Regions from separate parts of the Metabacillus sp. SLBN-84 genome, predicted to be linked through region 1. Evidence: predicted binding sites of a transcription regulator. Region 1 holds the regulator's gene; the other holds the start of a gene.
What was found. Region 1 encodes Rex, which represses fermentation and respiration genes when NADH is low (regulators of the CRP and FNR family bind a similar motif). Its sites were predicted from a motif close to TTGTGAAATATTTCACAA; they were not measured.
Positions count from the first base shown of each region.

Region 2: RKD52_RS02930 (L-lactate dehydrogenase) is a predicted target of Rex. The motif match lies at 1,892-1,909, and genes of this name have one in related genera.

Region 1 covers NZ_JBRJIP010000005.1:9,383-13,805, forward strand. The annotation lists gene RKD52_RS21190 (ABC-F family ATP-binding cassette domain-containing protein) at 1-1,685, opposite strand, end outside; gene moaC (cyclic pyranopterin monophosphate synthase MoaC) at 1,839-2,354, shown strand; gene RKD52_RS21200 (redox-sensing transcriptional repressor Rex) at 2,351-2,992, shown strand; gene RKD52_RS21205 (twin-arginine translocase TatA/TatE family subunit) at 3,010-3,189, shown strand; gene tatC (twin-arginine translocase subunit TatC) at 3,208-3,957, shown strand; gene RKD52_RS21215 (YdiK family protein) at 3,982-4,179, opposite strand; gene RKD52_RS21220 (CPBP family intramembrane glutamic endopeptidase) at 4,182-4,423, opposite strand, start outside.
Region 2 covers NZ_JBRJIP010000001.1:595,407-599,829, forward strand. The annotation lists gene RKD52_RS02925 (heavy metal translocating P-type ATPase) at 1-516, shown strand, start outside; gene RKD52_RS02930 (L-lactate dehydrogenase) at 904-1,869, opposite strand; gene RKD52_RS02935 (ammonium transporter) at 2,233-3,498, shown strand; gene RKD52_RS02940 (DUF294 nucleotidyltransferase-like domain-containing protein) at 3,523-4,423, shown strand, end outside.

The DNA of each region.
Region 1 (4,423 bases):
TCATAGGAAAGCTTATTTCCGTTTTCTTTCTCCTTCACTTCAGGGGCAGCATCCAAGGCAGCAAGCTCGAGCTGCTCTGCTTTTTTATGCTGATAGTAATCGTAATCTCCGAGGTATTCGGTCACACCGCCCGGCGAAAGTTCATATACTTTTGTCGCAATTCTGTTGATGAAATACCGGTCATGGGAAACAAACAGGATGGTCCCCGGGTAATCAATCAGTGCGTTTTCAAGCACTTCCTTGCTGTCGAGATCAAGGTGGTTTGTCGGCTCATCCAGAATGAGCAGATTGGCTTTTTGCAGCATCAGCTTCGCAAGGGCAAGTCTTGCTTTCTGCCCGCCGCTTAATGTGGAGACATTTTTCAGGACATCGTCACCGGAAAAGAGGAAGTTTCCAAGCACGGTGCGGATTTCCTTTTCTGTTAGCATCGGGTAGTCATCCCACAGCTCATCAAGGACTCGTTTATTCGACGTAAGATTCGCCTGCTCCTGATCGTAATAGCCGATCTTGACGCCGGATCCAAGCTGAAATGACCCTTTTAGTGGAGCAAGTCTTTCAATGATCGTTTTCAGGAGTGTCGACTTTCCGACTCCGTTCGGCCCGACGAGCGCGATGCTGTCACCCCGTGAAACGGAAAAAGAGACATTTGAAATGATCGGATTCGTTCCATCATAGGAAACAGCGATATCATTCGCTTTTAAAACATCATTTCCGCTCTGCCGCTCGATATCAAATTTAAAGTGGGCAGACTTCTCATCCCCAAGCGGCCTGTCCATCAAATCCATGCGCTGCAGTTTTTTCTGACGGCTTTGCGCGCGCTTTGTTGTTGATGCTCTTGCCATGTTCCGCTGGATAAAATCCTTCAGCTTCGCCACTTCATCCTGCTGTTTTTCAAATAATTTAAGCTCGCGTTCATAGTTTTCAGCGGCCTGCTCGAGGTAGCGGCTATAGTTGCCGATGTACTTTCTGCTGGAGTGCCTTGAAATCTCATACACCTGGTTGACAACCTTATCAAGGAAGTACCGGTCATGGGATACGATTAGAATGGCACCGCTGTAACCCTGCAGGTATTGCTCAAGCCAGGACAGCGTTGCGATATCCAGATGGTTCGTCGGTTCATCCAGCACGAGCAGATCAGGGCTTGTCAAAAGCAGCTTACCAAGGGCAAGGCGTGTTTTCTGGCCTCCGCTCAAACGCTGGATCGGTGTTGAGATGTCAAAGTCAGCAAAGCCGAGTCCGTGAAGAACAGAACGGATGACTGCTTCATATTGATAGCCGCCTTTTTCTTTAAATTCAACCTGAAGACGGTCGTATTCATTCAGCAGCTGCTGAAATTCCCGTTCTGAAGGGTCTGTTTCAGCCATTTTCATCTCTAGGCTGCGCATCGTTTTTTCCATATCCTTAAGAGGCTGGAAAACGGAATTCATTTCATCCCAGATGGAAAGCTCGGATTCAAGGCCGGTATCCTGGGCCAGATAGCCGATCCGGACATCCTTAGGCTTGATGATTTCTCCTGATTCATAGGAAAGCTGTCCCGCGATAATCTTCAGGAGCGTTGATTTTCCGGCGCCGTTGCGGCCGACGAGTGCAATCTTGTCGCGCGTTTGTACTTCAAGTTTAATGTTCGATAATATAAGATCAGCAGCAAAATATTTTGTCAGCTGGTTAATTTGCAGCAAAATCATGTCTTTTCACCTCATGCTATGATAGGTTAAGTGTAGCTTATCCGCGGGGTGCCCGCAATGATTGGGGCCTCCGGATGCTTGTATTTGTCACAATAAGTAAAAAGACAGATTTGTAAAAATAGTGTATAGTCTAGGTATGAGGGGCGTAAAAAGATGTCAAATTTTACTCATTTTAACCAGCAGGGCAGAGCCAGGATGGTTGATATATCCGAAAAAAATGAAACAGTCCGCACAGCCGAAGCGATTTCAAGCGTCATCATGAGCATCGATGTGCATGAGAAAATCGTAAACCAGCAGCTTGAAAAAGGCGACGTGCTTGCTGTTGCGCAGGTAGCCGGCATTATGGCTGCTAAGAACACATGGAACATCATTCCGATGTGCCACCCGATCCCGCTTAAAGGAATCGATATCTCATTTGACTGGGAAAAAGACGAGGGACAAGCCCGCCTTGTCATACATGCTGCAGTCAAAACAAAAGGAAGTACAGGTGTTGAAATGGAAGCGCTAACTTCCGCTTCTGTCTGTGCACTGACGGTTTATGATATGTGCAAGGCTTTAGACAAGGGACTGGTAATCGGTCCGACGTACTTATCTCAAAAAACCGGCGGGAAAAATGGGGATTACAAGAGAGATAAATCTGCATCTTTGAATGTGGGGGTTAGAACGTGAACAACATTGAACAATCCAAAATTCCGCAGGCGACGGCAAAACGTCTGCCTTTATACTACAGGTTCTTAAAAAACCTGCATGCCTCAGGAAAGCAGCGGGTGTCATCAGCTGAACTGAGTGATGCCGTGAAGGTCGATTCCGCGACCATCCGAAGAGACTTTTCCTACTTTGGAGCTCTAGGGAAAAAAGGATATGGCTACAACGTCAATTACCTGCTGTCTTTTTTCAGAAAGACGCTTGATCAGGACGAGGTCACAAAGGTTACGCTGATTGGAGTAGGAAATCTCGGTACAGCTTTCCTTCATTATAACTTCACGAAAAACAACAATACGCTGATTTCACTGGCGTTTGATGTGGATGAGAACAAAATCGGCACCGAAATTGGCGACGTGCCGATCTATCATCTTGATAACATGGAAGAGCACCTGCCTGAGGATGTGACCGTTGCGATCTTGACGGTCCCTGCCCAGGCTGCCCAGGCGATTACAGACAGACTGATTGCAAAGGGCATTAAAGGCATTTTGAACTTCACACCGGCAAGACTGAATGTGCCGGAGGAAATCAGAATTCACCATATTGATCTTGCCGTTGAGCTGCAGTCGCTCGTCTACTTTTTGAAACATTACCCGAACGCATAAAGAAAGAGGTGAAAACCATGCCGAACATAGGATTTGGAAGTCTGCTGCTGATCGTTTTTGCTGCTTTATTAATCTTTGGTCCAAAGAAGCTTCCGGAACTTGGAAAAGCGCTGGGAAATTCGCTGCGCGAGTTCAAGTCTGCCACAAAAGGGCTTGCAGATGACGATGAGGAAGACAAAAAGAAGGAAGAGAAGTAAGATAGGATGAAAGCAGTTATGAAACAAAACGACATGTCGGTCATCGATCACATTGCCGAGCTCAGAAAACGGATCATCATTACGGTCTTTTTCCTGTTTCTCGCTGTGATTGCCGGCTTCTTACTCGCAAAGCCGATCATTATTTATCTGCAGCATACGACAGAAGCTGAGAATTTGACGCTTAATTCATTCCGCATGACAGATCCGATCATGGTCTACATGCAGTTTACCTTTATCATCGCCTTTATCCTGACGTCACCGGTCATTCTTTATCAGCTGTGGGCCTTCGTAAGTCCGGGGCTTTACGAAAAAGAAAGACGTGTCACGCTCAGCTATATCCCGATTAGCATCGGGCTGTTTCTGGCCGGTCTGAGCTTTTCGTATTTCCTGCTGTTTCCATTCGTGGTTGATTTTATGGAGCAGCTGTCAAATGATCTTGATATTAACCAGGTCATCGGGATTAACGAGTATTTTCAGTTTCTCATTCAGCTCACCATACCGTTCGGACTGCTGTTTCAGCTGCCGGTTGTCATCATGTTTTTGACAAGGCTCGGGATTGTCACGCCGATGTTCCTGTCAAAGGTGAGGAAATACGCATACTTCATTCTGCTTGTCATCGCAGCGCTCATCACACCTCCGGAGATTGTCTCGCATCTCATGGTGTCTGTTCCGCTTTTCATTTTGTATGAAGTCAGTATTTTCGTCTCAAGATTTGCCTACCGGAAAGCACAGAAAACACAGTTTGAGGAAGAAAATAAAGAAGGGTAATCCGCTGCCGGATTACCCTTCTTCCTATTTTTTCTTCGTTTTTACTTTATACGAAAGAGTAAACATTCGGAATGCCACTCCAAGATCAAATGTTGCAATCAGCATCAGCAGGATGGTCGGAAAAGACCATAGCCCGTTTTCCGAGCTGTTTACCGCAAGATAGGTAAACAGGATGCCCATTGCCAAGTAGAAAATTCCCATCGATACCGGGCTTGTTCTCATTCTTACATGCCTCCAAAAATAAATTGCATTTGTTCCGCATTCTTCATCATTTCTTCAATCTGTTCGCGGTTCGACTGCAGCAGCACGACCAGTGTATTCATGGCGACATGTGCAAAGATCGGTACGAGCAGGCGCTTTGTCCGGATATACAGGAAAGCAAAGACAAAGCCCATTGATCCGTACAGGAGCAGATGCTGCGGCTCACCGTGCACAAGCGCAAAAACGATTGAACTGATCAAAGCCG
Region 2 (4,423 bases), on a different contig from region 1:
CAGCTGAAGGAGCTTGGGATCAGCAAGACCGTAATGCTGACGGGAGACCATGCAGCAACTGCTGAAGCGGTGGGCAGACAGCTCGGCGTTTCGGATATAAAAGCGGACCTCCTTCCGGAAGATAAATTAACAGCCGTTAAAGATGTGCAGCAGACCTGTGGCAAGACCGCTATGGTGGGTGACGGAGTAAACGATGCTCCTGCTCTTGCAGCAGCTTCAGTAGGAATAGCCATGGGCGGAGCCGGAACCGATACGGCGCTTGAAACAGCGGACGTAGCGCTGATGGGAGATGACTTGAAGAAGCTGCCGTTTGCCATTGACTTAAGCCGCAGAACCCTTGTCATCATCAAGCAGAACATCGCGTTTGCACTCGGCCTTAAGCTCCTCGCGCTGCTTCTTGTCATTCCCGGCTGGCTGACCCTCTGGATCGCCATTTTCGCAGATATGGGAGCAACCCTGCTTGTGACAGCCAACGGCTTGCGTCTATTAAGAGTAAAAGAAAAAAGAGACAGCTAGATTGGAAGAACACGGACCTTACGGGGTTCGTGTTTTTTTTGGTGGAATAAGTGCCGAGCCCATTCTTTCGGGAATATATGACCCTTAAGAGGTCTTCGTCATGTCTGGCGGTCACAAACTTCTGCCTATATGACTCTTCAGACATTCCCGCCGCAGCTGAAGGTAACAATCCATGCCCCTTATGCCCCTTCAGACGTTTCTGCCGCAACTGAAGGTATCAATCCATGCCCCTTATGCCCCTTCAGACAATTACACCGCAGCTAAAGGGAACAATCCAATCTCTAATCATACTCTCTCTCATTCATCTGCTAAAAAGCTCATATTACAACGCAAAACACTCCGGCTTCCCAAGAGCCGGAGTGCTTCAGTCTTCCTCGCTTTTTTTCCTTAAGCAGGTGCATCTCCCGGCCAAAACGGAGCCAGGATCTCCTTCAGCACCCCTGCGCTGTGCCGGAACTTGCTCTGTTCGTCTGCGCTTAAGTCAAGCTCTACGATTTCCCTGATGCCGTCGCGGTTAATAACGGCGGGCACACCGATGTAAACATCAGATTCGCCGTATTGTCCGTCGAGACGTGCAGAAACGGTGAGCACGCAATTTTCGTTATGAAAGATGGCTCTTGTGATGCGGACAAGGCCCATGGCAATGCCGTAATACGTGGCGCCTTTTCTCTCAATAATCTGATAGGCTGCATCGCGCACATTTTTAAAAATCTCATCCAGGTCTTCTTTTTTATAAGTGCTGTTTCGTTCAATCATTTTCATAACAGGTATGCCTCCGACGTCCGCAGTGCTGTAGACAGGCAGCTCGCTGTCTCCGTGCTCGCCGATGATGTAGGCGTGAACGTTGTTCGGAGCAATTTTAAAGTAATCTCCAAGCAGGTAGCGGAATCTGGATGTATCAAGGATTGTCCCTGAACCAATTACTTTTTCCTGAGGCAGTCCGCTGTATTTCCATGTAGCATACGTGAGAATATCGACGGGATTTGTTGCAACGAGAAAAATGCCGTCAAACCCTGATTGCATGACACTCTCGGTAATTTCTTTGAAAATCTTCAGGTTTTTTGAAACAAGGTCAAGGCGTGTTTCGCCTTTCTTCTGGTTGGCGCCTGCACAAATAACAACAAGGTCTGCGTGTTTGCAATCTTCATAGTTTCCGAGTCTGATGGCAGTCGGATTCGGAGCAAAGACTTTTCCGTGATTCAGATCCATGACATCTCCAAGGGCTTTTTCGGCATTCGCGTCAATCAGAATCAGTTCATCTGCTATTCCCTGATTCATAAGAGCAAACGCATAGCTTGATCCTACAAATCCGGTTCCTACAAGCACTACACGGTTTATTTTTTCCTGTGCCACAGTGCAACACCCTCCCGTTATTATGTGAAAAACTTCACAATATAATTTTACCTTAAAAAGGGAAAAATGTCCATAGGAAAAGCATAGCCGACCGTTTAGCCCTGACAGGCAGAAAAGAAATCCCCGGAAAAGTCCGGTTTTGACTTTTTCGGGGATTTTGTTCTCACGGAAGGGCTGGGAGGCGGAGCCGGACAATTCCCGTTATGAAAATATAGGTCAATTCATCGATGTTAGGATTTATGACATGATTTACAGAAAACTGGTTGACAACAATTAATATTCAGATAGAATAAAGAATAATAGTTTAATGTTATATTTTATAACATCTAATGTAAGGTAAAAACCATCAGGGAGGACATTCAATTGGATTCGGTGTATTTATTAAACAGTTTATGGGTGGTGCTGGGTGCCATTCTTGTCATACTTATGCAGGGAGGATTTATTCTGCTTGAAGCGGGCTCGACCAGAATGAAAAATGCAGGACATATTGCAGGGAAAACGATCTTTACGTTTGGTCTTGCATCGCTTATCTTCTGGGCGGTTGGATTCGGATTTATTTTCGGTGACAACTCCAATTTCTTTGTTGGACTGTCTCATTTTTTCTACTCAGGATATGAGCTTGAGGGGATGAATTTATCATCATCTGTTTTCTTTCTTTTTCAGCTTGCATTCGCAGGAATTGCGATTACCATTGCTCTTGGCGGATTTGCTGAGCGCGCGAAACTCTCAGTTTATCTTGTGTTCACTGTGCTGTTTTCGGCGCTGGTGTATCCTGTAGTCGCTCACTGGATTTGGGGAGGCGGATGGCTTGCAGAGCACGGCAAGCAGGACTTTGCCGGTTCCACCGTTGTTCATTTAACAGGTGCTATGGCTGCTTTAGCTGCTACAATTCTGTTAAAGCCCCGCATCGGAAAATTTAATCAGGATGGCTCTGCCAACAATATTTTCGGCCACAACCAGGTCTTTACGGCTCTTGGTGTGCTCGTGCTGTGGATTGGCTGGTTCGGCTTTAATGCCGCAAGTACGCTTGGAGTGGAAGATGGCTTTTTCGGCTATGTGGCTCTTAATACGAATCTTGCGGCTGCTGCAGGCGCGGTTGCAGCTCTCCTTGTTTCATGGGCTGTTCTTGGGAAATCAGATGTTCCGACGATGCTGAACGGGGCACTTGCCGGGCTTGTCGCGATTACCGCTTCATGTGCATTTGTTGAAACGTGGGCAGCTGTTCTAATCGGATTTGTTGCCGGAATTCTAGTTTTTTATAGTGTGAGATTTTTCGAAAAGAAAAGAATAGACGATCCGATCTTTGCCTTATCTGTTCATGGTGCGGCAGGAGTTTGGGGAACCATTTCAACCGGATTCTTTGCAGCACCGGAACTCGCAACTGTCGGAAAGCCGGGACTTTTCTACGGAGGAGGCTTTGAACAGCTTGGCGTCCAGATTATGGGTGTCGGGGTGTCAGGTGCTTATGCCTTCATCGTTTCATTCGTTATTCTTTTCGCAGCGAAAAAGCTGATGGGCGGCCTGCGTGTGACAGAGGAAGAAGAAATTATGGGTCTTGATATGAGTGAGCATGGAAGTTACGGCTATCCTGAAGTATTCTTATCAAAAGAGGATAAGGTCAGCTCGTAATGGAGCGAAAGGGACGTGCGGTTCATGGGAGATAGCTACGGGTCAATCAGGGAGTGGAGAGAGAAAGAGATTCAGAATCATATGTCTGATGCGTATTCGCTGAATGTGTTTCATGACCGGGTCATGCGGGCGGTTTTCGAACGGTCTCTGCAGATTGTGAAGGAGGAGAAAGGGGATCCTCCTTCGCCCTATGCGTGGTTTGTCATGGGGAGTGCAGGGAGGTTTGAACAGGCGGTCGTAAGCGACCAGGATCACGGGATGGTGTATGAAAAAAGCGGTGCAGCTGAAGAGGAATATTTTCTGGCTCTCGGAAGAGAACTATCGGATGGACTTCATGCTGCAGGCTACCCTTATTGCGAAGGAAAAGTGATGAGCTCAAATCCTTTATGGTGCAAGTCGGCAGAAGGATATGAAGGGCAGCTCGACCAATGGATGGAGGATGTCAGCTTTGAATCGATGAGATACCTGCAGATCTTCATTGATGCAAGAACGATGGCGGGAAATGATAAGCTGCTTATCCGTTTAAAGCAAAGAGTGGACAGTTATCAAAAGCAGTCGCCAAAGCTTCTGAAACGGTTTTTGGATACCATCATGCACATCAAACCGTCTGTCGGACCGCTCGGCCAGATCTTTACAGAAAACAGCGGCCATTATCAGGGGTGCCTGAACATTAAACAGGCGGCATTTCTTCCGTATGTCAATGCGGTGAGAATTCTTGCTATTAAAGAAGGGATCATGGAATCCTCCACCCTTGACCGGATAAACGGCCTTTCCCGGCAGGATGAATATAAAAATGAACTTGAAATCTATAAAGACAGTTTTCAGCGATTGCTTCAGTTCCGGATGTCGAATTTAAAGAGAATTAAAGAGTATGATGATGTGCATTATCTGCCCGTACAGGACCTCACCCGGGCGGAAAAGAAGG